DNA from 4 places in the Peribacillus sp. NJ11 genome. Region 4 is predicted to be linked to each of the others. Evidence: riboswitches for the same ligand, from Rfam matches in the RefSeq annotation. Region 4 holds a riboswitch; each other region holds the start of a gene.
What was found. A riboswitch is a leader RNA that binds a small molecule or an ion and turns the genes downstream of it on or off. The one in region 4 is predicted to bind S-adenosylmethionine.
Positions count from the first base shown of each region.

Region 1 (7,551 bases), 3.6 Mb from region 4:
GACCGCGACGGGGATCTGGAAATGTTGAAGGAAAGACATTGGGATGCAGTCATTGACACATCGGGTTTTATCCCTCGAACTGTAGAGAAATCTTGCAGATTACTGAATCAGGTTAAACATTATACATATATTTCAAGCTGCTCAGTTTATAAGGATCCAAGCAAACCGGGCATTGATGAAAATGGAGCGGTTCATACACTAAATGATGAAAAAGTAGAAGAAATCACCCGTGGAACGGCTGGACCGATATACGGGGAATATTATGGTCCGCTAAAATCATTGAGCGAAAAAGCAGCTGAAAAAGAACTGCCGGGGAAAGTCTTGTCAATTCGTGCTGGCCAAATAGTAGGTCCATATGATTACACTGACCGTTTGCCATACTGGCTTAAGAGAATAGCGGAAGGGGGAGAAGTTTTATCCCCGGGACGCCCTGGCCGTCCAATCCAATTTATCGATGCAAGGGACTTAGCTCAATGGATCATACAAATGATAGAAAAAAGTATGACAGGTGCATATAACGCCGTGGGACCGGATTACACTCTAACTATGGGTCGTTTACTTGAAGACTGTAAAAAGGTGACAAGAAGCAATGCTGCCTTTACATGGGTATCTGAAAAGTTCTTGATGGACAATAAAGTCGAACCGTGGGGAGAGATGCCTTTATGGATACCGGAAGAGTTCCCTTTTCCAGGAGCCAAGGAACCTTTGAATGGATTTTTGGCTTTTGATAACAATAAAGCCATCAATAATGGACTAACATTCCGTCCGCTTTCTGAAACACTCGAAGATATTTGGGATTGGGAAAAGAACCGACCAGAGTCAGCTGATAGAAAAGCTGGTATCCACAGACAACATGAAAGTGATCTCCTTCGATTATGGAAACAGACTGTCTGATGAAAGCTTCTTTTATTAGACTGAAGGATTGGCACCACATTATGTTTAATGATAGGTGCATAGAGAAAAGGGTGATTTGAAACAAGCAATGTTATGATTTGATTCCTTTATGTATTAAAAAGCGATGGGGAAAAACCCCATCGCTTTTTCAGTCCATGGATGTGCTTGCGTGGGTTGTGAGGACTTCAAGGTTTTCCATGGCTGCTGTCACTTTTTCCCGGTTAATATCAGGGAAAAGAAGATGGATGCCTTCCCCTTCTTTGACAGAGTGGGCTGCAATCTCTTGAAGTTCCGCCCTATGTTCAACCGTCAGACCAATATCAAACAATGTCATAGGCAGTTTAAGCACCTGGTAGAATGGAAGTAATTGTTTGATTTCTGAGAATTTCCCTTCCAACATAAGCTGGACTAAAATGCCATAAGCCACTTTTTCCCCGTGAAGTAAATGATGAGTTTGCGTAATGGAAGTCATGCCATTATGAATGGAGTGGGCACCGGCAATGCGCAGGTACTGGTCACCAAAGCCGCCAACTAGACCACTGGTGATGATGTTCGTTTCAATTACACGCTTTAGTGCGTCTGTCCATTTGCTCTTTTCCAAATCCGCTAGGGCTTCCTCGCCATATGTCAATAATACTTCCTGACATTGCCTTGCGGCCATATGTGCCAATTCAATACAAACGGACTTTGTGGCAAGTTTTTCGACCAGTGCATTGCCCTCATACCATTTCGCCAATGTATCGCCGATTCCTGCCCGTAAATAGCCAATAGGCGAATCCAATAGAATTCCCGGTTCGATAAATAACATCCAAGCGCTTTTTTCATGAATATCATAGCGGACATAGGAACCATTATCATCATAAATGACACTTAACGGTGTCCAGGCAGCGCAGGTGGAAGCCAGGGTTGGAATGAGGATGATTTCCTTTTGAAGCGAGTTTCCGGCCGATTTGGCGAGATCGAGCAGCTTACCGCCCCCAATGCCGATTAATGCATCCACACCTTGTTCAAGAGCTGACTTCTTGACGCGTTCAATTTCCGGGTCACTGCATTCCCCGTCGTATGTGAAAAAAATCGTCTCAATATTTTCGAAAGAAGGAAAAAATGGTTCAGCAACTTTCCATGATTTTCTTCCATGAATAACGAGCACTTTACGAATGTTCGCTTTACTCAGTTTTGCTTCCAGTGTTTCAAGGACATTAGCTTTACAGGCATAATAGGCTGGGCCGCTGCGGACTTCCAGTAGGGTATTCATATTCGTTCTCCTTAATGTAAAGGCCTGTTTCCCTGAAAAGGGAAAGCAGGCCTCGATTATTTGATCATTTCATCCAATCTGGTTTTCCGAATCCGACAAATTTGCTATCAATCACTTTTTCAAACTGGGCGGATTCCACTACTGATTTAATATCCTTGGCAAATTGAGCGTCTACATCTTTTGTATTCACTGCAACAACGTTTCGATACATATCTGGCATCTTTTCTAAAACAAGGGCATCCTGGAGGTCCATTTTCGCTGCGAGAGCGAAATTACCAGGGACAGCTGATAGGTCAACACTGTCTGTTGCGCGGGGCAATTGAGCGGATTCCAATGGCTTAAATTGGATGTTTTTTGGATTTTCCGTTACATCCTTTTCAGATATTTTTAAAGGGTCGACATCTGGGTCAACCTCAATCAATTCTTCATCCACCAGCACTTTAAGTGCACGTGCAAGGTTAACCGGATCATTGGGCAATGCAAGGGATGTACCGTCTTTAATTTCTTTCAACGATTTATATTTGTTCGAGTATATGCCCATTGGTGCTGTTGGAACTATGATAAGGTCGGAAAGCGTTAGATCATTTTCTTTAGCGAAGTTATCCATGTACACTTTATGCTGGAATAGGTTGGCGTCGATTGAGTTGTTGCCAAGCGACTTATTCGGCTGGATATAGTCGGTGAACTCTACGATCTCTATTTTGTAACCGAGATCTTCCAGACCTGGCTGGATTGCTTCTTTAACCATATCGGCGTATGGCCCGGTAGTCGCCCCGATCTTCAATTCTTTTTTGTCTTCAGTTTTTGGGGATGCATCATCGCTTCCGCAAGCTGACAAGCCAAGGGCAAGTGCACAGACTGATAATAACGAAGCTATTTTCTTCATTTGAAATTCCTCCTGAAATGATATGTATTGAATCATTGAAAAAATGACTGATTCTATCGTTTGTTAACTAAGTATGAGGCTTTGTCACCAACCATTTGAATGATTTGTACAAGGCAGATCAACACGACGATCGTCGTGATCATGACCGTGTTGTCATAACGGTAATAACCGTACCTGATGGCCAGGTCACCAATTCCCCCTCCGCCGATTGTCCCTGCCATTGCTGAGTAACCGATCAGTGAAATGGTCGTTAATGTCAGCCCCTGAATGATTCCCGGTTTTGCCTCCGGAAGAAGTACATCTTTAATGATCATCCATGGAGTGGCCCCCACGGCAATTGCAGCTTCAATCACTCCTTTGTCTATTTCACGTAATGCCGATTCCACGATCCTTGCAAAAAAAGGTATCGCGGATACGGACAGGGAAACAGAAGCCGCTCTTGGCCCTATCGTCGATCCAGTAAGCAGTTCCGTTAAAGGAAGGAGGGCGACCAAGAGAATGATGAACGGGATTGAACGGACAATATTGACTGCGAAACCGAGTGATCGATTCACGACGCTATTTTCAAAGAATAAATTCCTGGTTGTCGTAAACAGCAATACTCCAAGTGGTAAACCTATCAAAAGGGCTACCGCAAGGGAAACGCCGACCATATAAATCGTTTCAAGAAAGGCTTTATTAAGATCAGGTAAAATATTGACGATGGAATCAAGAAATGACATGTTTTAACACCTCCACAGAACTGGAACGATTTTTTATATATTCCAATGCCGAATGAATTTCAGCGGCCTCACCGATTAACTCAATGATCAAGATGCCTAAAGGGACATCCTGAATATACTCAATTTTACCGTGCAGGATATTCCCCTTTACTGAATGGGATTGGAGAGCGTCGGAGAGAATCGATTCACCGGCGGTTTGCCCTTCGAATTGAATTTTAATAATCGTTCCTTTACTTCCCTCAATCAAATGTGAGGGAAGTTCGAAATCCAATACACTGCTGATGAATTGCTTCGTTAACTCCTGCTTTGGCTGTGAAAATATTTTATAAACGGAACCTTCTTCAATTACCCGTCCATCCTGCATGACGGCGACTCGGTGGCATAGTTCTTTGACCACTTCCATTTCATGTGTAATCAACACGATGGTGATCCCGAGCTCCCTGCTTATCTTTTTTAATAACTGTAAAATCGCTTTTGTTGTTGTTGGATCAAGGGCTGAAGTCGCTTCATCACATAACAGTACGGTGGGGTCATTTGCTAAGGCCCGGGCTATGCCGACCCGTTGCTTCTGTCCACCGCTAAGCTGTGCCGGATAGACATCTTTTTTATCACTGAGCCCTACGATTTCCAGCAATTCCAATACACGTAACCTGATGGCGTCCTTCGATTGATGCGCGGCCTTTAAGGCGAAAGCGACATTTTCATAAACGGTTTTTGAACTGACCAGGGAAAAGTGTTGAAATATCATTCCGATTTTTTGACGTTGTTTACGAAGCTCTTTACTTGATAAAGAGGTTAAATCAATGCCGTCAATGATGATATTTCCGGCTGTCGGACGTTCAAGCAAATTCAAGCAGCGGAGTAATGAGCTTTTTCCAGCTCCGCTGTAGCCGACAATTCCATACACTTCGCCTTTTTGAATGGTTAAAGATACGTTATCCACTCCGATAACTCGGTTTTTCTTCGTGATGTATTCCTTTCGGACTGAACGGATTTCAATCATGATCCTTCCCCCTTAAACATAAAAAACTGCCTCTATCATTCAGAAAGAGGCAGCGAAATTATATCTCGTCTTATCTTTCAGAATGCAAACATTCTGCAGGAAGTGGCACCGTTCCCGAAGGGCGGTTGCCGGACATCACAGGGCCTGATCCCTCCGTCACTCTTGATAAGTAAACTATTATTTTAGAATATTTCAAGTTTTATAATATAATCTATAATATTTGTAAAATTCCACAATGTCAATCGTTTCTGTGATTTGGTGATGGTTTTTTTCGATAATGTTCCGTGCGGTTCATTAAAACCATTCCTGTCAAAAGGGCTCTTAGTCAATAATCCGTCTTTTATATCCAGATATTCCATTATTTCCTTGTCAAAAGGGTAAAGAGATAATACATTTATTATAATAAAGTGAAAAAGGGAGAAAAAACTATTTTTGTACAATGATGGGGTGGAAATGCATGATAGAGATTAAGACGGTAAATGATGTGGTTTGTGTGCACGGGACTCCTGACGGGGTCAAGTCGGGGATGAGTGTTTATGTTTTTTTAACGGATGGGCTATTGATAGATACTGGCGCACAGATTTTATTGGAAGGACTTATTCCATTCTATGAGTCCGCAGACTTCGAAACAGTTGCCCTGACGCACTATCATGAGGACCATACGGGAGGCGCTGCCTGGATAAAGGAACATAAAAAGGTTCCGATATTCATTCATCCGATGTCGGTTGATACTTGTGCGAAGGATGCTGAATATCCTGAATATCGTAAAATGTTTTGGGGAAAAAGAGACGCCTTTAAGGCTGAGCCGCTAGGCAAGGCCATTCATTCCCGCACCCAAACGTGGGAGCCGATTTTTACCCCTGGTCATGCGAAGGACCATATGGTGTATTTGAATCACAGCACTGGCATGCTCTTTTCTGGAGACCTTTTCGTAACACCAAAAACAAAGCTTATCTTACGGGAAGAGTCTGTCCCGATCATCATCGATTCCATAAAAAAATTACTCCGATATGACTTTGGGGAAGTGTTTTGCTGCCATGCTGGGCATGTGCCTGACGGAAAGGAAATGTTTCGAAATAAACTCGATTATTTGGAAAACCTCCAAGGTGAAATTTTACGCTTACATGATCAAGGGCATACAGTCCATGAAATCCAGCAAGTCGTTTTACCGAATCGCTATCCCCTTATCGAGATATCTGGACATGAATGGGATTCAGAGCATATCATAACTTCGATATTAAACGAAAATGTTTTGAATGCCAGGGATAATGGAACTATTTGAATATTAACAATAGATATTGAAAGGACGAGCACTGATATTAATGCTTTTAGCATAATATCAAATGCCTACGGGGGATAGAGTGCGGGAATTGGAAAAAGGCAAGAAGACAGCATGTTGTAATATTTAATTTGCACTCAAACAACTTCCATCCGGGAAGTTGTTTTTTTATGGAGGGGGTGCTTTTCATAAAAAAACATTTGTTAGTGGGGAATATGACGCATGAACGAAAGTTCACTTTTTTTAAGTGGAGCTCCCCAAAAAGAGAGCCCACGAGTGTTTATTTATTGATATTGGGATCTGTTTCATCATAAAAATCATGTGCTTCCTCGATGTTCTGAAGGTTAGCGACTTCATACACATTTCCGCCTGCCATTCCTTCATTGATGATTCGGTCGATATCGAGGAAAACGGAATCCTTGCCATCATATTCGGTATCCTTCAAAAATGTCATTTTTTCTTTATCCAAAATAAATCCCTCCTAGCTTTTTCTTTAGTTTAGGCAAAGGAGGGATTTTTATTCCGTTCAGAGGGTTAATGAATGAAAAAGGGGAAAGGGCTCAATCATATACATGGTAGACCATTAAGTCATGGATCATGCTTTTGAGTTGGGTTTCATCTGTTTCGGAAGGTGGGTTGGCTGTCCATTCGATGGATCCATCTTTATGGTACAAGGCTTTGATTGCCTCCTTTTTGAAATAAAATGAAATTTTCCATCCTGGCAGATTCTTATGCAGTGGTGCCCACTGAAAATGGGTGATCATATGTATAACCTCCATATATGCTGTCTTTCATTTCATTATAATGTAAAACGGCAGCTGGAGGTGTCATTTTATTGTCAGGTTGGAAAAAGTCAATTCAATGAAAAGATTTTTTAAATGCAAAAGCCGGTTAGCTTCAATTTCCTCTTCATCGAACTGCATGGGCTTTGAGTTCACTTCGTATATGAAGAGCGAACCCGATTCATCTTCCCCTATATCAATGGAAAATTCTCCGAGAAACCCGATTTTTTTCGAAAGAGACTCACCGCATTTTTGGGCGATATTCGCTAATTTTTGATTTAAGCTTCTTGATTGCAGGTCTTGATAAGGAAAAAGCTTACCCCCTCGGGGAGTGTGGGTGGTGATTTCCTGAGTTTGTGACATCCTTACTGCTTTGCCGGTCACTTTATAAAAACCTTTTTCATAATGGACGAGAATCCTGTAATCGTAACGATGACCAAAAATTTTTTTCGGTATGATCGCCTGTTGAGCAAGGTAGCTTCTTTTTAATAAATCCCTTTTTTTTGTTTCCCAGAATGAAGTGAAATCCGGAAAGGACTCACTATGCTTTAGGCTATTGAAAAAAAGTGTCCCATCAGGATTTTTGATGATGGTATAAATGCCCTTCCCTTGGCTTCCTTTGCATGGTTTAAGGTAAATATGCCTGTGGGTTTCGAGGAAAGCATCCAAGCAATCGCTGTTCCGCAGGATCATGGTGGGGGGGAGGTGAGTGGTGAGGGCCCCGTCTTCC
Region 1 is NZ_JAUCFO010000001.1:5,453,257-5,460,807, reverse strand. Features, by position in the region: gene QUF86_RS26710 (NAD-dependent epimerase/dehydratase family protein) at 1-894, shown strand, start outside; gene QUF86_RS26705 (iron-containing alcohol dehydrogenase family protein) at 1,043-2,149, opposite strand; gene QUF86_RS26700 (MetQ/NlpA family ABC transporter substrate-binding protein) at 2,214-3,035, opposite strand; gene QUF86_RS26695 (methionine ABC transporter permease) at 3,089-3,757, opposite strand; gene QUF86_RS26690 (methionine ABC transporter ATP-binding protein) at 3,744-4,760, opposite strand; SAM riboswitch class I at 4,828-4,932, opposite strand; gene QUF86_RS26685 (MBL fold metallo-hydrolase) at 5,218-6,042, shown strand; gene QUF86_RS26680 (hypothetical protein) at 6,320-6,508, opposite strand; gene QUF86_RS26675 (YheE family protein) at 6,600-6,803, opposite strand; gene QUF86_RS26670 (YheC/YheD family endospore coat-associated protein) at 6,867-7,551, opposite strand, start outside.
Region 1: it holds a riboswitch for S-adenosylmethionine, as region 4 does, so the genes downstream of both, QUF86_RS26690 (methionine ABC transporter ATP-binding protein) here and metK (methionine adenosyltransferase) in region 4, are expected to answer to the same signal.

Region 2 (7,551 bases), 1.2 Mb from region 4:
CATACTCCTAGTTGAAGTAAGGCAACACACATCATGCAGTTCTTACTTATTTATGATGACGGCAGATTTGTTCTTGTCTTTCGAGGTTTTGTTCGACTGCATATGTATTGCCCCATTCACACATTGTATTTAATACAGGTACAAAGGATTGACCTAACTCAGTTAAACTGTATTCTACCTTTGGTGGTACTACTTTATATACTTCTCTTCGGACAAGCCCATCTCTTTCCAACTGCTTTAATTGGTCGGTTAAGACTTTCTGGGTAATGGCCGGTATTAGAATATAAAACTCTTTCGTCCTCATTGGTTTTTGACTCAGAAAGAAGAGGATTAAACATTTCCACTTTCCTCCTACAGTATTCATGAAAATATTTATTCCAGTATTTAGACTCTTCATTACTCATTCCTCCTGAATAGGCACATAAAGGTGGCTATGCCACTTTATTGTGCGTTATTTTCTACCACATCATGGTCCATTATACTCTGATTATGAAGCAAATATAACATTGGGAGTGAACACGATGAGTGTAAGAGAGATTATAGAAAAAAGACGTTCAGTAAGGCAGTATGATCCCCATTATAAAATTAGTCCAGAAACGTTGGCGACATTTATTGAAGGAGCCAGTAAATCGCCTAACGGTAACAATATTCAAGCAACACGATACCTGGTTATAGATGAACCATATTTAAAGAATTTGTTACTGCCCATTGCTTTTAATCAGCAACAGGTAATTGAAGCATCAGTACTGATTGTTATACTAGGTGATTATCAAGCATTTGAAAAAGAAAATATCATAATGATACATGAGGATGAGTTTCAAAAAGGTTATTTTGACGCATCAGTAAGAGATTATCTAACAAACGCGGCAATCAATTATTATCTAAATAAGTCAAAAGAAGATTTAAAGGTTGAATTAATAAGAGACGCAAGCCTGGCGTCAATGTCGTTAGTTTTATTAGCGAACGAGGCAGGTCTTGAAACCATTACAATGTCCGGGTATGATTCCGAACAATTAAAGTCAGCCTTAAAAATTTCTGATAGGTATTTAGATGTTATGCTTATTGCCATGGGGAAAGGAATTAAAGAAGGTCACAAAACAGTAAGACACGATGTTAACAAAGTCATTTATAAAAACAAAATATAGTGAGTGTAATTACTTTTTAAAAATTTGGATATTGGAAATTAGTGTGGAAAGAGGGTTAAAAAGAACCCTCTTTCCCTATCTTCTTATTCTTTCGTTAAAACTCACCACGAGTTACCAGTCTCTTATATCATCCACATGCAACTTATCATATAGTCATATTAACGTGACGGATTCACTTTAGTGTTTTTGTTTGTAATAGGTTACCGCGAGCGCAAGGGCCAGCACTGTTCCTTTGACGATATCCATCGCATAATACGGAACTGACATCATGATCAGCCCATTTTGAAGGATTCCGATCAGGACTGCACCGACGAAGGTTCCAAAGGCATTCGGTTTTCCCGCTCCTAAAACGGAGGAACCAATGAAGGCTGCTGCAACGGCATCCATTAAATAAGGGGACCCTGAATTGATTTCCGATGTCATGACCCTTGAAGCAAGGACAATCCCCCCAATTGCAGCTAATAGAGCCGAAAGCAGATAGGCAAGAACTTTGTATTTATTAACCGATATCCCGGAAAGTCTTGCCGCTTCCTTATTTCCGCCAATAATGTACATATAACGACCATGCTTCGTATAAGTCAAAAAGATATGGGTCGCTATCACAATGGTTGCCATGATCAGGATTATCCAGGGTACCTGGCCAATTTTGGCGAAAAGCGGGCTGATCAGACCTGTTGCGAAGGTTCCATCGGGCATGACCATATTTTGCGAAACCGTGGCCCCTTTTGTATAGGTAAGGGCAATTCCCTGGATAATGAACATGGTGGCCAATGTCATCAGCATGTCGGGAATTCTCAATTTAACGATCATGAACGAATTTAAAGCCCCTACGACAAGTGAGGCACCGATCGCAGCTAATATGGCGATAAATGTATCCTGCGAAAACCAGACAAACATTGATATGACGATGGCATTGGCCAATGATGCGACGGAACCGACGGAAAGGTCGAAGCCATCCACCGTGAGGGATATCGTAATGCCGATCGCAATGATGGTCACGATTGAAATGGAACGCAGGATGTTGATCAGATTAGTAGTTTGAATGAAAGATGGATTGGACACGGCAAAAATTCCAATCAGAATGATAATCGTCAATATTGTGCCGTATTTATAGAAAAAGTCGAATAGTTCCACCTTTTTCTTTGCTTTCGCTGTCTGTGTAACAGGAATGGGTACGCTCATCCTATTTTCCTCCTGTTGAATAGAATAGTAGTTCTTCTTCATTCGTTTTGTTCGTTTCGAATTCGATGACAGTGCTCCCGTCATATAACACATATGTCCGGTTGGTAATGCCAATGATTTCGGAAAGCTCGGATGAGGCATAAATGATCGCTTTTCCATTCCTCGCAAGCTTTGCAATCAATTCGAAAATATCCTTCTTGGCTCCAACATCGACCCCTTTCGTCGGTTCATCGAATATGTAAACATCCGCATCGGCAATAAGCCATTTTCCAATGGCAACCTTTTGCTGGTTACCGCCTGAAAGGTTTTCGACCTTCACTTCCCCGGAAGGAGTTTTAATTCCGATACTGGCGATCATTTCTTTCGCCTTTTCCTTTTCCGCCTTAAGATCCACGAAACCGAATGTTCTGCAGAATTTGCCGATACTGGCTGCAGTCAAGTTCGCCGCGACCGATTCCTGAACAAGGATCCCTTCTTTCCTGCGTTCCTCAGGTACAAGTGCCATGCCGCTTTTTACTGCATGGTGCGGTGATTTCAAAGAAAGCTTTCGGCCATTCAGGATGACCTCACCCGCTGTGATCGAAGTATGACCGAAAAGGGTTTTACACAGCTCCGTTTTCCCAGCCCCGACCAACCCTGCCAAGCCGATTATCTCTCCTGCTTTAATATGGAGACTAACATTTTTAACTTTCTCTGCATCTGACAATCCCTTCACTTCAAGAATAACGTCGCCAATCGAAGAATTCACTTCAGGGAACTGTTCCTCCATGGTTTTCCCGAGCATATTCTCTACCACTTCGTTACGGGTGATGTCTTCCATTTTTCGACAAGTGACACGCTCCCCATTCCTCATGACCGTAATTTCCTCACATATTTCAAAAATCTCGGGCAGACGATGTGAAATGAAAATGATTCCCACGCCTTTTTGCTTCAATTCATTTACAATTCGAAAAAGCTCTGTCGTCTCCGTATGACTTAACGGAGCAGTTGGTTCGTCGAGAATCAGGAATTTGCATTCTGTCGAAACGGCTCTTGCTATCAGGACCATCTGTTTTTCAGCCAAGGTAAGGTCTCTTACCAGCTTTTTCGAAGGGACACGAATTTTCATATCTTCAAGAATACAAGAAGCTTTATTGTGCAGCTCTTTCCATTGGACCATCTGTTTTTTTCCCATGTTTTGGACCATATCATTCAACATCACATTTTCCCCAACGGTTAAATAAGGGATGAGGGCCGTATCCACTTCCTGATAAACAATTTGAATGCCTTGTTCCTGCGCCTCTTTTGGTGAGCGGATATCCTGCTTCACCCCATCAATGACTATGTCACCTGAATAATGAACATGGGCTCCCGATAAAACTTTCATTAACGTCGATTTCCCTGCTCCATTAGCACCGACCAATGCGTGGGCTTTCCCTGATTGTACAGAAAAATCAACTTCACTAAGCGCCTTCACCCCCGGAAATTCAATCGAGATTTTCTTCATTTCTAGTTGCGTGCCCATGTCCATTCCCCCTTATTGAACAGACACTCCCTTCACTGGAAAGAGAGTGTCCCCTTTTACTTTTTGTAATGACCTTTCAAAACTTTCATCCAATCTTCTTCAAATTCCGCTGATACACCCCATCCTTCGACAATACCAGACAGATTTGCCATATTTACAGCTTCTTTTGAAGCCTGGATTTCCTTTTGTGAAATAAGTGAAGCCTCTAAGTCATAGGTTTGCGGCGTTTCTTCTCCCGCTAATTTTTTCGCCAATATCCTCATATTCACTGCACCGATCAACTTGGGATCGACTGCTGCCGTGTAGGACCATGAGCTGCCAGCTGATTGAATTTCCTGAAGGTCTGCATTCGACACATCAATTCCGTATATCTTCACTTCATCGCGTCCCGCTTCTTTAATTGCCCGGGCGGCACCGATAGCGAAGGCATCCCATGTTGCGAAAATGGCATCCAATTTACCTTTAGGGTATTTATTCAGCATTGCGGCTACAGCATTTTGTGTTTGAACCGAAGTATCTGCAGACGCCACTCCGAATCTTTCGACTTCTTTAATTCCAGGGTTTTCTTTTAATTTTTCCTGATAAACTGCATTTCTTCTTACCATTGGAGGGAAACCATCCACCCAAAGATACGCAATTGCCGCTTCACCTTTCTGTTCTTCTATCAGTTTATCAAGAGCCAGTGTTGCCAACGCTTCATCATCCTGTGATGTTAATGTTACGCCTTCTATTTTAGTTAGATCGCTTATTGAATCGAATGTAACAACGCTTTTGCCTGCATCAACCAACTTTTGAACGTCATTCACTGTTGCTGCATCATCACCATGGGAGATGATATAGCCGTCATAATCTTCCTGCAAAGCCTGTGCGATCGCATCATGAAATTTAGCCGTATCACCATTGGCTGTATATGTATCCACTTGAAACCCCAGTGCTTCTCCTTCTTCCTTCGCTCCTGCTAAGTATTGGGCCGTATGATCATCACCGCCAATTTTACGGATCACTTTGATTTTGGCTCCTTCCCCATTAGCAAATCTTTCCGGGACATTTTCAAATGATACTTTTTCTTCTTTCTTCGATTCTGTGGAACTCTGCCCTGTAGAGCAACCCGTTAAAAGCAAAGCCGAAGCCATGGCTGAAATGAATATCCCTTTAATAGACCTTCTCATCTTGTTCCCCTCCATATTTTCTTATTAGTCTTATCAGTTAAGTTGGTGTAAATCCCAAAATAAAAACCTCTCTATTAATATAGAGAGGTTTAATCAGCTGTTTTGCAGACTTATCCCTCTCTTATCTGTCAAAACATTTCTGTTTTGCAGGATTTAGCACCAATTCCTAATGGAACGGTTGCTGGGCATCTTAGGGCCAGTCCCTCCGCCACTCTTGATAAGAGAATATATTGTGTTACGTTTTTCGTAATTATCACTTTATAGGGATATAGTCGTAAAGTCAATAGTTTTTCGAATATTTGAAATGTTCCCCGTTATTTTTCATTTTCTTTGCAACTGGGCTAGACGCTTTTTCTCGATTTTTTCAAGTCTCTCCAACTGACGTAATTTCACTTCGAACAAAGTGATCGGGTCACGGTAAACTTCCGGATTTTCTTTCATATGCTCCAATGCAGCCTGGTAGTCTTTGATTTCTGTCTGCGTTTGCTCTATCGTTTTTTGAAGTAAGGCAAAGGAACTGCGATAGAAAAGTGAGATGTCCCGATCCAAAGATTTTTCAAACAATCCAAATTGGGTAAGGAAACGTTCCGTGATCATTTCGGCAACATCCAGGTAATCTTCACTTTCCAGGTATTTCTTATAACGATTATACATATTGGCTTTATTTTGCGGTATCGCCCCAAACAGCTTCCCTGCTCCTTTAAGCAGCAATTGCGATGGAGTTCTGCGCAAAAGGATATTAACGTTTTCGATGCGGATACTGCTTGTCATCCGGTCGGCATCACGGCGCCAGTCATCCAATACCCTAAAGTCGCCTGCCAGCGTGATCCGTTCTTCTTTGTATAATTCATTGAAACCGGCACTCATTTCATCCATAAACTGCTGGCTTTGTGAGAACTCCATTTGGGAACTGGCAATCCAATCCTGAAGAGAACGGTAATATTGAGGCATGATCTTGTCAGAAATGAATGCTTGAATCCGCTCATTCATTTCCTGGTTTAACTGTACATGGACCTGACTGAAATCACTGCTTTCCGTTAACGATTTAGAGCAATCCCTCAGCAATTCAGGAATTTTAGAAGAAAGCTGATTTTTCACTTCATCCTTAAGCGAACGATAAGACCTTATGATATTTTCACTTTTTTCTTTTTCCAAATCCGCCAGTTGATTGACCGCACCATTCAGTTTGACCTCCATCTGTTCATTCCAAGAGATGGAATGCTCGCATTTCCGTTCATTGGCTGCCCGCTTTTCTAACAGATAAGATAAAGTTTTACGAATGAACGCTAGGATTTTTTCAGATCTTCTTTCTTTCCAATTATCATCTTGATAATTCGATTGAAGGAATGCTGAAAGGTCCTTCAACTGCTGCTTGCTGTCATAAAGTTTGGAGAAAGCGAATACTTTCGCATTCGGGAAATATGCATTCACTTTATCCCATGTTTCGTCTTCCATCCGGACTGCGACTTGATCACTATATATCGTATCCATTTTATTCAATAAGAAATGGATAGGCAGTTTCGGAGCCATCATTTGAATTTCCAATAATAGATCCCGTTCACTGCCGGTGAAAGGCGCCCTGGCATCAAGAACGAACATCAGGCCATCACTGCCATGTAAGTAGCCTTGGAAATCGGATTCCACGCTTTTCTCCCCATTGAACCCCGGTGTATCCAATAATCGCAGACCATTATTTCTAAGGTAGTCACTGATAATCGTCACATCGACAATAGTCCCGCGCTGACGGCGTGTTTCATCCAATTCAGCCAGCTCCATGACCACTTTGCTATCTGTATCTGTAATCTCTAGGATTTCCAAATCATCCCCGTCTTTGACACTGACTAGGGATGAATGATCTTCGGCAGCAATGCTCTCGCCAACAATTGACTGAATGAAGGATGTCTTGCCATTTCCTGTACTTCCCACAAGAAGAAGATTGAAATTATTAGTATCCTTAAGCCCTTCGACCATCCACTTAAGCTTATTGCCAACCCTTAAATCATTCTCTTCAGCCCATTGGATAATGGAATTGAACAGTTTCTCTCCCGCTTCCAGTCCGCCTCCCAATTTAGGCGATTTTGCCAACAGGCTTTCTGCATCCTGAATGACAAGCGCATTAATCGTATCTGGGAAGATTTCATTCCAGGACAACGCGGATGCCGCTGCAAACAGCGAAAGCTCCCCATCTGCGATTTTCAGCCAATTTTCCAGCAACCTTGGCACGACGGGGCTTAAATCTTTGATTAGGTGCGTTCCTTCTAATAGACCTGCATATGCATCCCTGTAATAGACGGAAAGCTCATCCCATACATCCCCTTGGTTTAATTCGATGGTATCTATCAAGTTATTAATCACTCTTAGCCATTCAAAATAAGAATCCGTATATTTATAATTTTTCCAAAGTGCAACCGTCACTTTTTCGAAGCGATCCTGGTCCAGTGTGTATAGCGAACCAAGGACAGTTGAAAAATAATCCGGATCCATCGATTGGGCAACACCCTGCTGGATATACGTTTTAAGCACATCGAACCAGCCCATTGATTCTGTCCGG
Region 2 is NZ_JAUCFO010000001.1:613,488-621,038, forward strand. Features, by position in the region: gene QUF86_RS03070 (winged helix-turn-helix transcriptional regulator) at 47-397, opposite strand; gene QUF86_RS03075 (nitroreductase family protein) at 522-1,145, shown strand; gene QUF86_RS03080 (ABC transporter permease) at 1,323-2,327, opposite strand; gene QUF86_RS03085 (sugar ABC transporter ATP-binding protein) at 2,329-3,831, opposite strand; gene QUF86_RS03090 (sugar ABC transporter substrate-binding protein) at 3,888-5,000, opposite strand; SAM riboswitch class I at 5,119-5,224, opposite strand; gene QUF86_RS03095 (GTPase domain-containing protein) at 5,322-7,551, opposite strand, start outside.
Region 2: it holds a riboswitch for S-adenosylmethionine, as region 4 does, so the genes downstream of both, QUF86_RS03090 (sugar ABC transporter substrate-binding protein) here and metK (methionine adenosyltransferase) in region 4, are expected to answer to the same signal.

Region 3 (7,551 bases), 2.5 Mb from region 4:
ATCATTGATATAGTAATGCATCTCAGATGGAGCTTCTGAATCCGGCGTCAATAAAAATTTAAATGTTATTCCGTCTATTTCCACCGTTTGAATATCATCCTTTACTTCAATTGTTGGAGGTAAATAGCTAAAAGTTCCGTTACTTAATCCCGGGCCAATACCAGAAGTTACAAATCCTTTTTCATTTGCAGGTAAAAGATTTCCGAACATATAGCCTGCACGCCGAGACATTATATTACCTAAAAGAATGTTCTCACTTAGCGCTTCTTGGTTAAATCCTTCTGGGACAATAATGGGCACCTTTGCTGGATTTTCAGCGTATTGAGCAATGCCTTTTATACCACCAAAGTGATCCGCGTGACTATGACTAATAACTATTGCACTTACTGATTTTTTGGGTCGATGTTCAAAATACAGTTCCATGGCTGCATTGGCTGTTTCAATTGTAGAAAGTGTATCCAAAACGATTAATCCTGTTCTTCCTTCAACTATGGTAAGCACTGATAAATCCTGTCCCCGAACTTGATAAACTCCATCTACAACTTTAAATAAGCCCGTTATATTTTGTAATTGAGCCTGTCTCCACAAGCTAGGGTTTACAGTATAACTTGCCGGCTGATCTTCTTTGATGAATGAATATCGATTGCTATCCCATACTACGTTACCTTTTGAATTTTTAATTGGATTCATATTTAAAGGTGAAATAAATCCCTTATGTGCATTTTCGAAATCTTCCTTATCTGTAAAATCCAACTGTTTATAAACAGCCTTATTTGCTGAAATTGTTGAATGTGTTGCGGGCATTGGCATATCGGGCGCAGCATTTGTAACAGAAGGTCCTACTAGTAAAACAAAAACAAATGGAACGGAAACAATTCCTTTAATAAAAGATTTATTAGACATTCCATACCCCTTTCCCTTTTGAGTTTTTAGATATCAAAGTTGTAATTTCTTCCTTATATTGAAACGATAATTCTTCTATTTTTTTAAATATTTAGAATAATGTAACTTTATTTTATAATTGATTTGTCATTAAGTAAATTTACTATTTTTCATAGTAACTTCAATTTTATTTATATAAAATCCACTTGTATCCATTAATACAATTCGCTTTTTAGCTATGGCTCGGAAGCTAAAAAGCATACATGCATACTTAATTTCCGGTATATTTTGAACATAAAGATATTATGAGATAGTTTTTTCTATAGAAAATATGTAATGCCCCATTTTGTTATACATTTCATATAAAGGTGCGTAAGCTGTATATCAAAATGCAAAAAGGCCCCTCTCTATTGAGAAAAACCTTTATCCAATGTAAAAACCTCTAACTTTTTATATTGTAGAAGTCTTTGCTTTTGCATCTACTAATTTGAACCTTTAAGCTGGTTTAACGAAGATTGAGAACTCAATTCTAAAAATTAGAAGAAAGCCCGCGGCAAAAAAGAAGGAATACACAAAACCAAGTGATACGTTTTCGTATGCGATTGTCAAGCACACTAGTGATAAATGGCCTCCCTGCTATATTCATAAACGATGCGCTTTGGCTCGTCATTAATCCTGATCGGCCAGGAAGTACCTACATTAAAACCTGAAGGCTAGTCATTAAAAAAGTATAGGCACAGCCTTTTGCCATGCTTTGAGCGATGGTTATCCAGGTAGGGGCATGAAAATCGTGATGGAAGCCAAGACCATGCCTGTTTTCAATACGCTATATCCCAATTTCATCTCTGCAATTCTAGTTACGTAACCTGGCATCCATAGTCCCAGCCACATCGTTAACCAAAACCATGAAAACGCTGCCAATAAACTGTTTTCAAAAATTATTTGAACACTTTGTCACCTACCAAAATTTTCACTTAAAATGTAACCAAACGATGAGAGGTGACGTAATTCATTCACTATCGAAGAAATTCCACAAAATTTGACACCCCTATTTTATTAAAACGCTTGTTTTTCCTGACCAGCCACAGATTTCTTGTTATATCTATTCTGGAAATACCCACTTCCCGCAAAAAACCTTGTTCCAATTCCCTGGCAACCGTCAACCTTGGCAAAATGCTGATCCCAAGTCCAGCCTCAACCGCACTTTTTATCGCTTGAGTACTACCAATCTCCATGTAGCTTTCTATTTTTTCTAAAACCCCATGCTCCCTTAACATGTTTTCTACGATAAGTCGTGTCCCTGATATGGATTCACGCCATATCATCCTTTCATTTCCCAATTCCTCTAGCTGGATTTCTTTTCTGTCTTTCCATGGGTGGTCAAATGGACAAACCAATATCAATTCGTCTTCGGCGAACTTGTCTACAATAAAATCGGTGTTTTCCACAAGTCCTTCCACCAAGGCCAAATCAATGACATCGTTTGATAAATCCTCAAGAACCCGGGGGGTATTTTTTATCGTTAATGTCACTTTTATTTCAGGCTGTTGTTTTTTGAATTTCCCAAGCAAGCTCGGCAACAAATACTCGCCGATTGTCAAGGATGCACCTACTATGAGGTTAGCATTGTACTCGCCAGTTGATTGCTGAATCACTACTTTTGAATGGTTAAAGTCATTTACAATAGCGTTTGCAAAAGGGTATAACAACTTTCCTGCTTCCGTCACTCTCAGCCTCCCTTCCTCACGGTCGAATAACAAAGTATTATAAAAATTTTCCAATTGATGAATCTGTCTTGTTGCCGCGGGTTGAGATAAGAAGCTTAACCTCGCTGCCTGGCTTATACTTCCTTCATCCACCACTAAACAAAACATTCTTAGATTTTCTATTTTCAAGAAACCGACCTCCTTGTCTTTAAATGGTTTAATAAAATGATAGCATCATATAGCTAAATGGTGAAATGGGAAAACGACGCTATTTCCCCTGATTAGGTGGACCTATTCATTCTTTGGTGAAATTCTATATAAAACGGATAAAGTTTCTGGGTATAACGTTTTGTTATACCCGATGATTTTGTTGCAATTTACCCAGTCCTTTTTCTTTGATATGTTAATGATAAGAATTAAACAGAGCAGCAAAGGAAGTGAGGATGTCAATGAAAGGACAATGGAAAACACTGTTCCAATTATTTTGGACCTTTTTTAAAATGGCACCTGTGACATTCGGAGGCGGTTTTGCGATGATCCCCTTAATCGAAAAAGAAGTAGTGGAGAAGAGAAAATGGCTGTCAAGCGAAGAAGTTACGGATGTTTTTGCTTTATCTCAATCCGTACCGGGAGCTGTCGCCATTAACTCCGCCACCTTTATCGGCCATCGAATTGCCGGAATGAAGGGCGCAATGGCAGCCATGATTGGTGTTTCATTACCTACATGTTTAATTGTTCTACTCCTCGGCATTTTGTATTTTTTCATTCACGATAATCCGAAGATAGAATCCGCTTTCATATCGATTAGAGCTTCCATAGTGGCCATCATCGCATATGCGGCTATCAAGATAGGAAAAACGGCTATTGTTGACAAATCAACTTTCTGTATTTTGATAGTTGGAATCCCAGTCCTTTTCTTCGTTCACCCTGTTTTGGCTATATTAGCAGGAGCTATAACAGGTATTGTGACCATCTCTATTAAGAGGAAATTAGGTTTCGATGTCAAGATGGACCGAAAAGAAAAGAAAATAGAAGAAAATGATTTCGAATACTTCATGGGTGCTGGCATATAGGTTCCATGAAAGATCAAAGTTATTTTCTGAAGGTTATAGGAATAAACGATCTAACTAATTTTCAAGAAAGTGAGTGATGTATAATAATGGAATTGTGGGAGTTGTTTAGCACCTTCTTTATTATAGGCTTTATATCGTTTGGAGGCGGATACGCCATGATTCCGGTAATAGAATCGGAAGTCTTACAGCATGGGTGGATGACGACGCAACAATTTACCGATGTAATCGCTATTTCCGGCATGTCTCCCGGGCCTATCACCACTAATAGTGCCATTCTCGTAGGCTATTCGACTGCTGGATTAGCAGGAGCCATATCATCCGTTCTCGGAATCTTGCTTCCTGCCATTATACTCGTAACCGTTATAGCCACCTTCTTCAGCAAATTGAATCATTATCCAGTTATTCAATCGATGTTTTATGGATTAAGACCCGTTGTCACTAGTTTAATCCTCTTTGCAGCTATCAGCTTTGCACTTTCCAATCATTTGATAGCCCTGAACTTTTCATGGCATACGATAAGCTTATTACTCGTTTTTGGATTATCGTTATTTGCCCTATTGAAATTACGCTGGCACCCAGCCTATGTCATTATTCTTTCTGGTTTAGTTGGTGTTGTCCTCTATTCATAACGACTAGCTCACACAACCATTATGCGTTGGGTTAATCAATATGAATCGTAATTCCTAAACATTGATAACACTTAAACTGATGGAAGATCGAGGGTACATCGCTCTTTTTAATTATTTTTCACCAATGTTTCCATACACCTTACAAAGTAAAACCCTGAATCTAATGATTCAGGGTTTATTTTCATGCTTATTCTCATTATTAAGAAGTACGTTTCTTCGTTTCTTTATCTACCGGCTGAAATCGCGGATAACCAATCAAGATGGCTATGACTCCACAAAGGCCAATTAGTATTGGGTAATATGAATACGGCAAGATGCTTAACGGAGAAATATGTGCTACCCCAGCTGCAACAAGCAGTTGTGCCCCATATGGAATTAACCCCTGAATGCAGCATGCAAAAACATCAAGTAAGCTCGCCGATTTACGCGGATCGATTCCATACTTTTCAGCAATATTTTTGGCAAGTGGCCCGGCAATGATAATTGATATCGTGTTATTTGCCGTGGAAAGGTTCGTCAAACCAACAAGCCCGGCAATGCTGAATTCAGCCCCTTTTTTAGTTTTGCTGTTTCGGGTTACGAGGTGGAGAAGATAATCGATACCGCCATTATGCTTGATTACAGCTACCATTCCTGCGATTAAAATGGCCAGGAAAGAGATTTCATACATTCCCGCCATCCCTTCTCCGATTTTTTGAATGACACCCAACGGTTGATAACTTCCATCCGCCAAGCCGATAATTCCGGCAAATACGATTCCGATGGATAGGACCAGGAACACATTGACACCTGCCAATGCAGTGATCAATACACAAAGATACGGAAGGATCTTCACCCAATTATAAGAATGTTGAGCGATGGCAGCTTGTTCACCCATTGTTAAAATTCCAAGGATGACACATGTGATGATGGCCGCAGGTAAAACAATGAAAAAATTCACTTTGAACTTATCCTTCATTTTCGTTCCCTGCGTACGAACTGCAGCGATTGTCGTATCTGAAATGAAGGAAAGGTTATCCCCAAACATCGCACCACCAATAACGGCCGCCATTGAAAAGGCAAGCGAAATATCGGTTTGCTCACTAATTCCCACCCCAATAGGTGCTAGTGCTACAATCGTTCCCATGCTCGTCCCCATGGATAGAGAGATAAAGCAAGCGATGATGAAAATCCCTACCATTAATAGATTTTGCGGAAAAACCGCTAAGGCAAGATTCACCGTAGATTCAACTGCCCCCATGCCATTTGCAACTTCGGCAAAAGCGCCTGCCAAAAGGAAAATGATAACCATTAACATAATATTGGCATCCCCGGCGCCTTTACAGAAAATTTCAACCTTTTGATTGAAAGACTCTTTCCGATTCATTGCCAATGCAGCTGCCGATGCAATTGAAATCGCTACAATCACCGGAAAAGAATAAAAATCTTTTGTAATGATTCCGGACCCTATAAATAAAATCAAAAAAACGACAAATGGGATCAATGCCCACGGATTCCCTTTATTGTTTGCACTCATGATGTACACCTCTTTTTATTTTTCCCATGACATGTGTCACAGCACTTATTCTTCTAACATTTTTCGTAAATAACACCTTCATGGAAGCTATAGCTAAAAATACTTTCAGCATAAAAAAGACCTCTTCCATTAAACACAACAAGAAGAGGTCTTTTAATTTATAAAAAACGCCCTCCTTATCTTTCAGGCAAAAATCAGCCTGCTGGATTTGGCACAGCACTCCTATTAAAGTCTGCTGCCGAGACATCTTCGGGCCAGTCCCTCCGTCTCTCTTGATAAGAAGATTTAAATTATATAATGATATTATCAAATGCACCGGTGTCCAAGAGAAAAGAAGCAGGCTGGTAACTTGCTATAACCGCTCCAAGTTTACCTCTGTCCACTCTCGGAAAGTGACATCGAAAGCCTTATTGAAAAGCAAATATAAGAGTACAGCATTTTATGTATTTTCGCAAGGTTTAGTTTAAAAGTATTTCAAATGTGGACCTTAATATTTTAAACGGACTTTTACATGTACAGTAAATAAGGTATTTGGGTTAATTGTGATATTTGGATGAAATCTCAAATAATGTCATTTGTCTGGACGGAACTAAAATAAAAAGAGGTCAAAGGACCTCTTAGCAAATTTGTTGTATTAGGTTTGGTGAATTATTTTTAGTTGAGTTCACATCAGTCGATACCTCAAATGCTTCCATTTGTTCAGAATCGAATGATTTTAAATACTGCTGTAGAAAGGCAGGATCATTAATGGATGGATTCAACCAATCTTTTTCATCTTCAGGTTTAAGGATGACAGGCATGCGGTCATGAATGCTGGTCATTAGCTCATTAGGAACGGTTGTTATAACTGAGCACGAATAGATGTTGATTCCTTCTGGAGATTTCCAGGATTCCCAGAGACCTGCCATTCCAAATGGCGCATGATTTTTAAGCTTTATTCGCATGGGTATTTTTCGCCTGGGTTCCTTCTTCCACTCATAAAATGAATCAGCGATTATCAAGCATCGTTTCTTCTTATACGCATTCTTGAAGCTTGCCTTCTCAGCAATGGTTTCCGCTCTGGCATTGATCATTTTGTAGCCCAGTTTTTCATCTTTTGCCCAGAAAGGAATGAGTCCCCACCGAAGATATCCAAGTCGATTCCTTGCTCCGTCATTAATGACGGATAGCACGGAGTGGGAAGGTGCAATATTGTAGCTGAATTGGTATTCTTCATCAAAAGGTCCTTGAATATTAAACCGTTCTTTTATTTCTTCAATGTCCGTGAAAAGCGTGAAACGTCCGCACATAATATCGCCTACCGTTTTAGGATTTATTACAGTGTAACAAATAGGACGGGCAGGTACAAATCAGCGTTCTAAAATCCTGATGTCGGTAAATGGTTGATTAAATAATTCGCTGGAAATCAAAAGTGTGCCCAGGACTTCTCTCTCATCTTCAGCTTTAATGATTTCTGACAAAATTAAGGTACTGCCATTCCTGACCGTTACATTATATTCATTCATAGGATCCCCCTCATTAGGCTAGATGGTTGTTATTATAAACCAAAAACCCACAAGTATCATTATTGACCTTTAGTAGAGTCGTAGTTAATCCACTAATGATGAGTCTATATAGGAGTACACCGCTATTTACATATACATAAAAAAGACTGTCCATGAATGATCACAGACAGTCTGGTCAACAGGTTTTTCACTTCAACAAATTTTTACCGGTGATGATAATGGGGATAGCAAAAAGGTCGA
Region 3 is NZ_JAUCFO010000001.1:4,324,216-4,331,766, forward strand. Features, by position in the region: gene QUF86_RS21220 (alkyl/aryl-sulfatase) at 1-903, opposite strand, end outside; gene QUF86_RS21225 (LysR family transcriptional regulator) at 1,899-2,777, opposite strand; gene QUF86_RS21230 (chromate transporter) at 3,032-3,661, shown strand; gene QUF86_RS21235 (chromate transporter) at 3,748-4,290, shown strand; gene QUF86_RS21240 (Na+/H+ antiporter NhaC family protein) at 4,490-5,806, opposite strand; SAM riboswitch class I at 5,980-6,088, opposite strand; gene QUF86_RS21245 (SOS response-associated peptidase) at 6,424-7,095, opposite strand; gene QUF86_RS21250 (hypothetical protein) at 7,156-7,311, opposite strand.
Region 3: it holds a riboswitch for S-adenosylmethionine, as region 4 does, so the genes downstream of both, QUF86_RS21240 (Na+/H+ antiporter NhaC family protein) here and metK (methionine adenosyltransferase) in region 4, are expected to answer to the same signal.

Region 4 (7,551 bases):
GGTATACTTTTGCATTGTGCTCGTCAATTTTATCACCAAGCATCTCAGCATAGCGTTGAGCGGGAAGCGGTAAGAACGGTGAACCGAAGCAAGTGGAGAATGTAGCTTCCGGAGAAGTTACCCCTCTTTCAGTACCAGCCAATTTACTAGTGTAACCACTTAGGAAATGGAACATTGCCTGTTCTTTGGAAAGCTTGCTGATTGGAGGCAGAACGCCTGAAGCATCAGCTGTTAAGAAAATGATTGTATTTGGGTGTCCTGCAATACTTGGGTTCACGATGTTATCGATCGCTTGCATTTGGTATGCAGCACGGGTGTTTTCAGTCAATGAACTGTCATCATAGTCCGCTTCACGTGTATCCGGGTCCACAACTACATTTTCCAATACGGCACCGAAGCGGATCGCATCGAAAATTTGTGGTTCTTTTTCACGTGAAAGGTTGATCGTTTTCGCATAGCAGCCACCTTCGATGTTGAATACACCGTTAGAAGACCAGCCGTGCTCGTCATCGCCAATCAGTTTACGGCTAGTGTCTGCGGATAAAGTTGTTTTACCTGTTCCAGACAGTCCGAAGAATAAAGCGACGTCCCCTTCACGTCCTACGTTAGCAGAGCAATGCATTGGAAGGATTCCAGCCTCTGGAAGTAAGTAGTTCATGATCGAGAAGATCGATTTTTTCATTTCTCCTGCATATTCCGTTCCGCCGATCAGGATGGTACGGCGTTCAAATGAAACGATGATGAAAGTTTCAGATGAAGTCCCGTCCACTTCTGGGTCTGCTTTGAAATTAGGTGCCGAAAGAATTGTGAATTCAGCTTCGTGACCTCTTAATTCCTCTTCGTTCGGACGGATGAACAAAGTATGGGCAAAAAGATTATGCCAAGCATATTCGTTAACAACTCGGATTGGAAGACGTGATGATTCGTCTGCACCAGCGAAACCTTTGAAAACGAAAATCTCTTCTTTTGCTTTTAGGTAGTCAACTACTTTATTATATAGTTTATTGAACACATCTTCAGAAATTGGCTGGTTCACTGAACCCCAATCGACTTTATCCTTAACGGATGCTTCTTCCACGATATATTTATCTTTAGGTGAACGACCAGTATATTTGCCGGTTTCAGCTTTTACTGCGCCAGTTGATGTTAGTACGCCTTCATTTCTGCTTAATACTTTTTCGACCAATTGAGGAACTGAAAGTTGAGTTTGAACATTGTTTCCTGTTAATAACTGGTGTAACTCATTAGAAACATCTACAGAATTCATATATGAGATACCTTCCTTTGTTTAAGTTTTTATATTACAATTAGTATAACACATTCATTTAAATAGTCTATACTATTTCTTTTAATTTGTGATTATTTTCAACTGGTTGCGTTAATCATTTTTCATTATTAAGGCGCAGGAACCGAGTCATTACTATTGCATATACTTACATGGAGTGAAAATTTTATTTTAAATAGGAAGTAATTAAGCAACATATTTCTAATTGGCCGTTCCTGTTAGTATGCTTTATTTTCTATTATTAATGGCAATTTTCAACATTTCTATTCGCAGTCTGCCTTGGAAACCCTTTGAAGACGCTGAAACAACCCGTTTTTTCAAGTGGGGGGATATGTTCTTTTTAGAAAAACATTGACAAGTTCCAACCTGATACGATATTATCTTAAATTGTACGGATTCTCTTATCCCGAGTTGGTGGAGGGACAGGCCCTTTGAAACCCAGCAACCTGCCATATTGAACTTGACTCCAAGATCGATCGCCGAAAATAAAGCGATGTTCTTCAAGGAATAGTGGTGATGGTGCTAACCTGAGCAAGGTAAAAAACCCTTGAACGATAAGAGTGAAAGGATAGAAGACAGAATTTTAAACCTTTCCTCATTTGCCAGGGAAGGTTTTTGTGTTTTTATAAGTAATTCTGTGTCTATAGTTGAAACTAATGAGGGAAACGAGTTCCGTAAAAATCAGGCTTATGCCTACAACATACTAACTTCCAAGGAGGAAATATGATGTCAAAGAAACGTCTATTTACTTCTGAATCTGTTACAGAGGGCCATCCGGACAAAATTTGTGATCAGATTTCAGATTCCATTTTAGATGCTATCCTTGCTAAGGATGCAAATGCACGTGTTGCGTGTGAAACAAGTGTAACAACAGGTCTTGTGCTTGTTGCTGGTGAAATTACAACATCCGCTTACGTGGATATTCCGCGTATCGTTCGTGATACCATTGCAGGAATTGGTTACACACGTGCGAAATACGGTTTCGATGCTGAAACTTGTGCTGTATTGAGTTCCATTGATGAGCAGTCTGCCGATATCGCAGCTGGCGTCGATAAAGCATTGGAAGCTCGTGAAGGAAACATGTCAGAGGAAGAAATCGATGCAATCGGTGCAGGGGACCAAGGTCTTATGTTCGGATTTGCTTGTAATGAAACAGAAGAGCTTATGCCGCTTCCGATTTCATTGGCACATAAACTTTCATTCCGCTTGGCTAAAGTTCGTAAAGATGAAACTCTTGCTTACTTACGCCCTGATGGTAAAACACAGGTAACTGTGGAGTATGATGAGAATAACCGTCCTGTACGTGTAGATACGATCGTTATCTCTACACAGCATGATGCAGAAATTACGCTTGAACAAATTCAAGCCGATATAAAAGAACATGTGATTAAAGCAGTTGTTCCAGCTGAATTGATCGATGCTCAAACTAAGTACTTCATCAACCCGACCGGCCGTTTCGTAATTGGCGGACCTCAAGGGGATGCTGGTCTTACTGGACGTAAAATCATCGTTGATACGTACGGCGGATACGCTCGTCACGGCGGTGGTGCATTCTCTGGTAAGGATGCTACTAAAGTTGACCGTTCTGCGGCATATGCAGCGCGTTACGTTGCGAAAAACATCGTTGCCGCTGGCCTTGCTGACAAAGCGGAAGTTCAATTGGCATACGCAATTGGTGTGGCAGAGCCTGTATCGATCTCGATTGATACATTCGGAACTGGTACAGTTAGCGAAGAAGTCCTAGTTGACCTAGTTCGTGCAAACTTCGACCTTCGTCCAGCTGGTATCATCAAAATGCTTGATCTTCGTCGCCCAATCTACAAACAAACAGCTGCATACGGACATTTTGGCCGTACAGATGTCGATCTTCCATGGGAACGCACGGATAAAGCAGAAACATTAAAAGCACAAGCATAATCCATAGAAAAAAGGTGTCCCGCAAAAGCGGGGCACCTTTTTTCTATGGATTAATTTTGCCTTCAGGGGGAATAATTCAAGAAATCGATAGTTACTCTAGAGTTAGGAGTTTACTCGTGAAATTGGAGCAAATACTCGCGAGTTAGGAGCAAATACTCGTGAAATTGGAGCATTTACTCGCGAGTTAGAAGCATATACTTGTGAGTCAGGGTCGTATACTCGTGAAATTGGAGCAAATACTCAGAGTTAGGAGCAAATACTCGTGAGTTAGGAGCATTTACTCGTGAGTTAGGAGTTTACTCGTGAATTGAGTATATACTTGTGAGTCAGGGTCGTATACTCGTGAAATTGGAGCAAATACTCGTGAGTTAGGAGCAAATACTCGTGAAATTGGAGCATTTACTCGCGAATTAGGAGTATTTACTCGTTAGTTTATTTTATTCGTTCTGCCGTTTTATAGTATTGTCCTTTTTCGGCATATTCGCGTACGATTCGTTCCATATCCTGGCGATCTTCTTCGTTGATTTCGCGAATGACTTTAGCTGGGCGTCCGAATGCCAACATGTTCGGTGGAATGACTTTACCTTGGGGAACGAGACTGCCGGCACCGATAAAAGCCCCTTCGCCGATTTCCGCTGCATCAAGCACAATCGATCCCATGCCGATCAAAGCTCCTTTACGGATTTTGCAGCTATGTAAAATGACCTGATGGCCGATGGTCACTTCATCCTCGATGATCAATGGATTATTTGGGCTTTGGTGCAGGACGCTATTATCCTGTATACTGACTTTTTTCCCTATGATGGTTGGGGATACATCACCGCGAATGACGGAATTGAACCAAATTGATGATTCGTCACCAATTTTCACATCACCTGTGACGACAGCATTTTCAGCAATATATGCGCTTTCAGCGATTTCAGGTTCTTTGCCTTTAAACGGATAAATAATCATTTTCAATCATTTCCTTTCCGAAGTTAATGTTTTTATGTATTATTTTAATATACCGTATGCAAATACACTTAGCTATTTATAATACCAATGTACAACTTGTTAGATTTCTTTTTTGTCGAAAATCACGAATATGGTTATAATTTATATATATTATTTTAACTATCATGGATCGTATACAACAAGTGAAATGTGAAAGGGGGATTTCGAATGTGGAAATGGGAGACAGAAGGAGACGCAAAAGGCGTCATTGTCATCATTCATGGGGCTATGGAGCATCACGGCCGTTATAAGTGGGTTACACAAATGTGGCTTTCAGCCGGATACCATGTGGTCATGGGCGACCTTCCTGGGCAGGGAATGACAACACGCGCCTACCGGGGACATATCGATTCCTTTGATGAATATTTAGATGAAGTGAAAAGCTGGATAGAAGATGCCTACGAATATTCGCTACCGGTGTTTTTACTTGGTCACAGCATGGGCGGTTTGATCTCGATACGCCTTCTTCAGGAAGAGGAATGGGACATTGCAGGGGTGATTCTATCTTCACCATGCTTAGGCCTCATGACGAAGCCGCCGAAGTTCATGACAGCCCTCTCTCATGGTTTGAACATCGTGATGCCAAAGTTCAGGGTAGATTCCGGGTTGACACCTGAAATGGCAACGAGAAGTTCTGAAGTTCGTGAATCCGATAGAAACGATACCCTATATATCACAAAGGTTTCGATTCGTTGGTATCGCGAGCTTGCACAGGCTATGAAGGATGCTTTTGAAGAGATTCCCGAAATTCAGGATGTACCGCTTTTGGTCATGCAGGGCGGAGATGACAAAATCGTGAATAAGAAGGCGGTTCGTGAGTGGTTTAATTATAACTTGGCCAGTGAAAAGCAATATAAGGAATGGCCGAAGCTTTATCATGAAATCTTTAACGAGCCAGAGCGTGATGATGTATTTCAATATGCACTGAGTTTTGTTGAAAATCGTTTAAAGATATTAGGGTATGTCGTTTGATCGGTACATACTGCGGGATATAATGAAAAAGCTGCCGAAGTGAGACCTTTGGCAGCTTTTTTTATTTGGATCAACCTGTTTTTGTAAGCAATTCGTTCGTCTTGATGACCGGTGCACGGAATACATTACAAGTATCTTTTTATAATGTGGAGGATATTGGCGAATAGGTCTAGTCATTTTCATATTTTGTTCCATGCACCCTTCGAGTGGGGGCTTAAACGAATGTCTAATGCAAAAACACCGTTACTAAAGAACGGTGTCATGCGTGATCATCTCTTTTCAATCGCCACGATGAATGGCGGATTGTTGGCTTGGTTGATGAAACCGTATTTCAGGATATGCGCTTTCTGTTGAGGAAAGTCCCGTACATAATCCATCAATGCATCCCGTTCTTCAGATCCCCCTGGATGTCCATGGTAAATGACGAGGATGATAATGCCTTCTGGTGCCAGCATCTCGAACAGCTGTTCAATGGCCGATATCGTCGTATCTGCTTGGGTGATGATTGATTTGTCTCCGCCAGGAAGGTAGCCTAGGTTGAATATGGCACCTGTGATCTTTCCGGAATGTTCTTGCCTGATGTATTTGCTCAATTGTTCATGCCCATCGTGAATGAGGGTGCAGTGCGCTTGTAAATTCTCGGCCTTCAGTTTCGCCGCTGTGGTTTGGAGGGCTTCTTTCTGAATGTCAAAACTATAGACATGTCCGTTTTCACCTGTAAGTCCTGCAAGAAAGACCGTATCAAAACCGTTGCCCATCGTGCCATCAATGCTTATATCCCCAGGCTGAACAGCCTTTTCAAGCAGAATCCTGGCGAATGGCAAAATTCGATCAAGCTTCATGTTTGTACCTCCGTCTGATGATTTTTCCCCTGCCAGCTGTTGCGGCGTTTCAATTCGGCGTCAATGGCATTCAAGACATCCCATTTATTGACGCTCCACATTGGTCCGATCATCAAATCGATCGGACCGTCACCCGTAATGCGGTGAACGATCATTTCTGGAGGGATAATTTCCAACTGGTCACATACCAGGCTGACATAATCGTCACGGTCGAGAAACTCAAGTAGGCCCTTTTCATATTGTTTGACCATTGGTGTCCCTTTTAATAGATGAAGTAAATGGATCTTTATACCCTGCACATCGAGTTTGGCGACTTCCCGGGCTGTTTCCATCATCATTTCGTAATCTTCCTGAGGAAGACCATTGATGATATGGGAGCATACGCGGATGCCGTGTTTACGCAGTTTATCGACACCCTCTTTGTAGCAATTGAAGTCATGGGCACGGTTGATCATCGTCGCGGTCTTTTCATGAACCGTCTGGAGACCGAGTTCCACCCATAGGTAAGTGCGCTCGTTCAATTCCGCTAAATACTCGACTACATCATCTGGGAGGCAATCCGGGCGTGTCGCGATGGAGAGTCCGACGACACCTTCCTGGGTCAATACACTTTCATATTTCTCGCGAAGCTCTGCCACGGGTGCATGGGTATTCGTGAACGCTTGGAAATAGGCCATATATTTTCCGTCTTTCCATTTATGATGCATCCGTTCGCTGATTTTCTTAAACTGGACGTCTAACGGTTCAACCCTGCTGCCCGCAAAGTCACCGGAGCCTGAGGCACTGCAGAAGGTGCAGCCTCCATGCGCAACGGTGCCATCACGGTTCGGGCAGTCGAAACCGCCATCCAGGGCAACTTTAAAAACCTTATGTCCAAAATGATTTCTCAAGTGGTAATTCCATGTATGATATCGTTTGTTATCCGTTGCATATATAAACGGGTTTGCTTGATTCAAATCAGCAACCTCCTAATTAAAAATAAAGCGCAACATATATTATACAACATTCTGGCAGCTAGGTCTTTTTTTGAAAAATAAGCGTATACTGTATACTTGAAGGTTAAAATTTAGCTGCTATTTTCAGTATATCTAATGAATGACTATATCCAATCGGGAGCTGATGGACATGACCGGTCAAGTTGAAGAAGCGATTAATCAAATGAAAAAGAAATTAGCCGAAAATAATCAGGTGATCGAAGTAAATGAAGATGGGTTCATATACAAAGCCACTTGCACCTTCAATTCACCTGCTTCGGATGAACAAATTCATTCCTTTGAAAAGAAAACCGGATTGCTTCTGCCCGATGATTATAAAGAGTTTTTAAAAATAACGAATGGATGCCGTCTATTCGATAATGTGGAATCTGGCGGGGAAAATGATTTATACAGCCTGGATGATATTGTTAATTACACATATGAAAATTCATACGAAGGATGCTATAAAGTGGCATGCATTTATCAAGATAATATCGTGATAGATGGGGAAGCCGTCGCTAAAGGTGATAAGGATTATTTAATGGTAAAAGGCCATATCGATGATTTT
Region 4 is NZ_JAUCFO010000001.1:1,812,314-1,819,864, forward strand. Features, by position in the region: gene pckA (phosphoenolpyruvate carboxykinase (ATP)) at 1-1,267, opposite strand, end outside; SAM riboswitch class I at 1,684-1,846, shown strand; gene metK (methionine adenosyltransferase) at 2,009-3,202, shown strand; gene QUF86_RS09005 (gamma carbonic anhydrase) at 3,635-4,153, opposite strand; gene QUF86_RS09010 (alpha/beta hydrolase) at 4,364-5,167, shown strand; gene mnmM (tRNA 5-(aminomethyl)-2-thiouridylate-methyltransferase MnmM) at 5,437-6,009, opposite strand; gene mnmL (tRNA modification radical SAM protein MnmL/YtqA) at 6,006-6,965, opposite strand; gene QUF86_RS09025 (SMI1/KNR4 family protein) at 7,135-7,551, shown strand, end outside.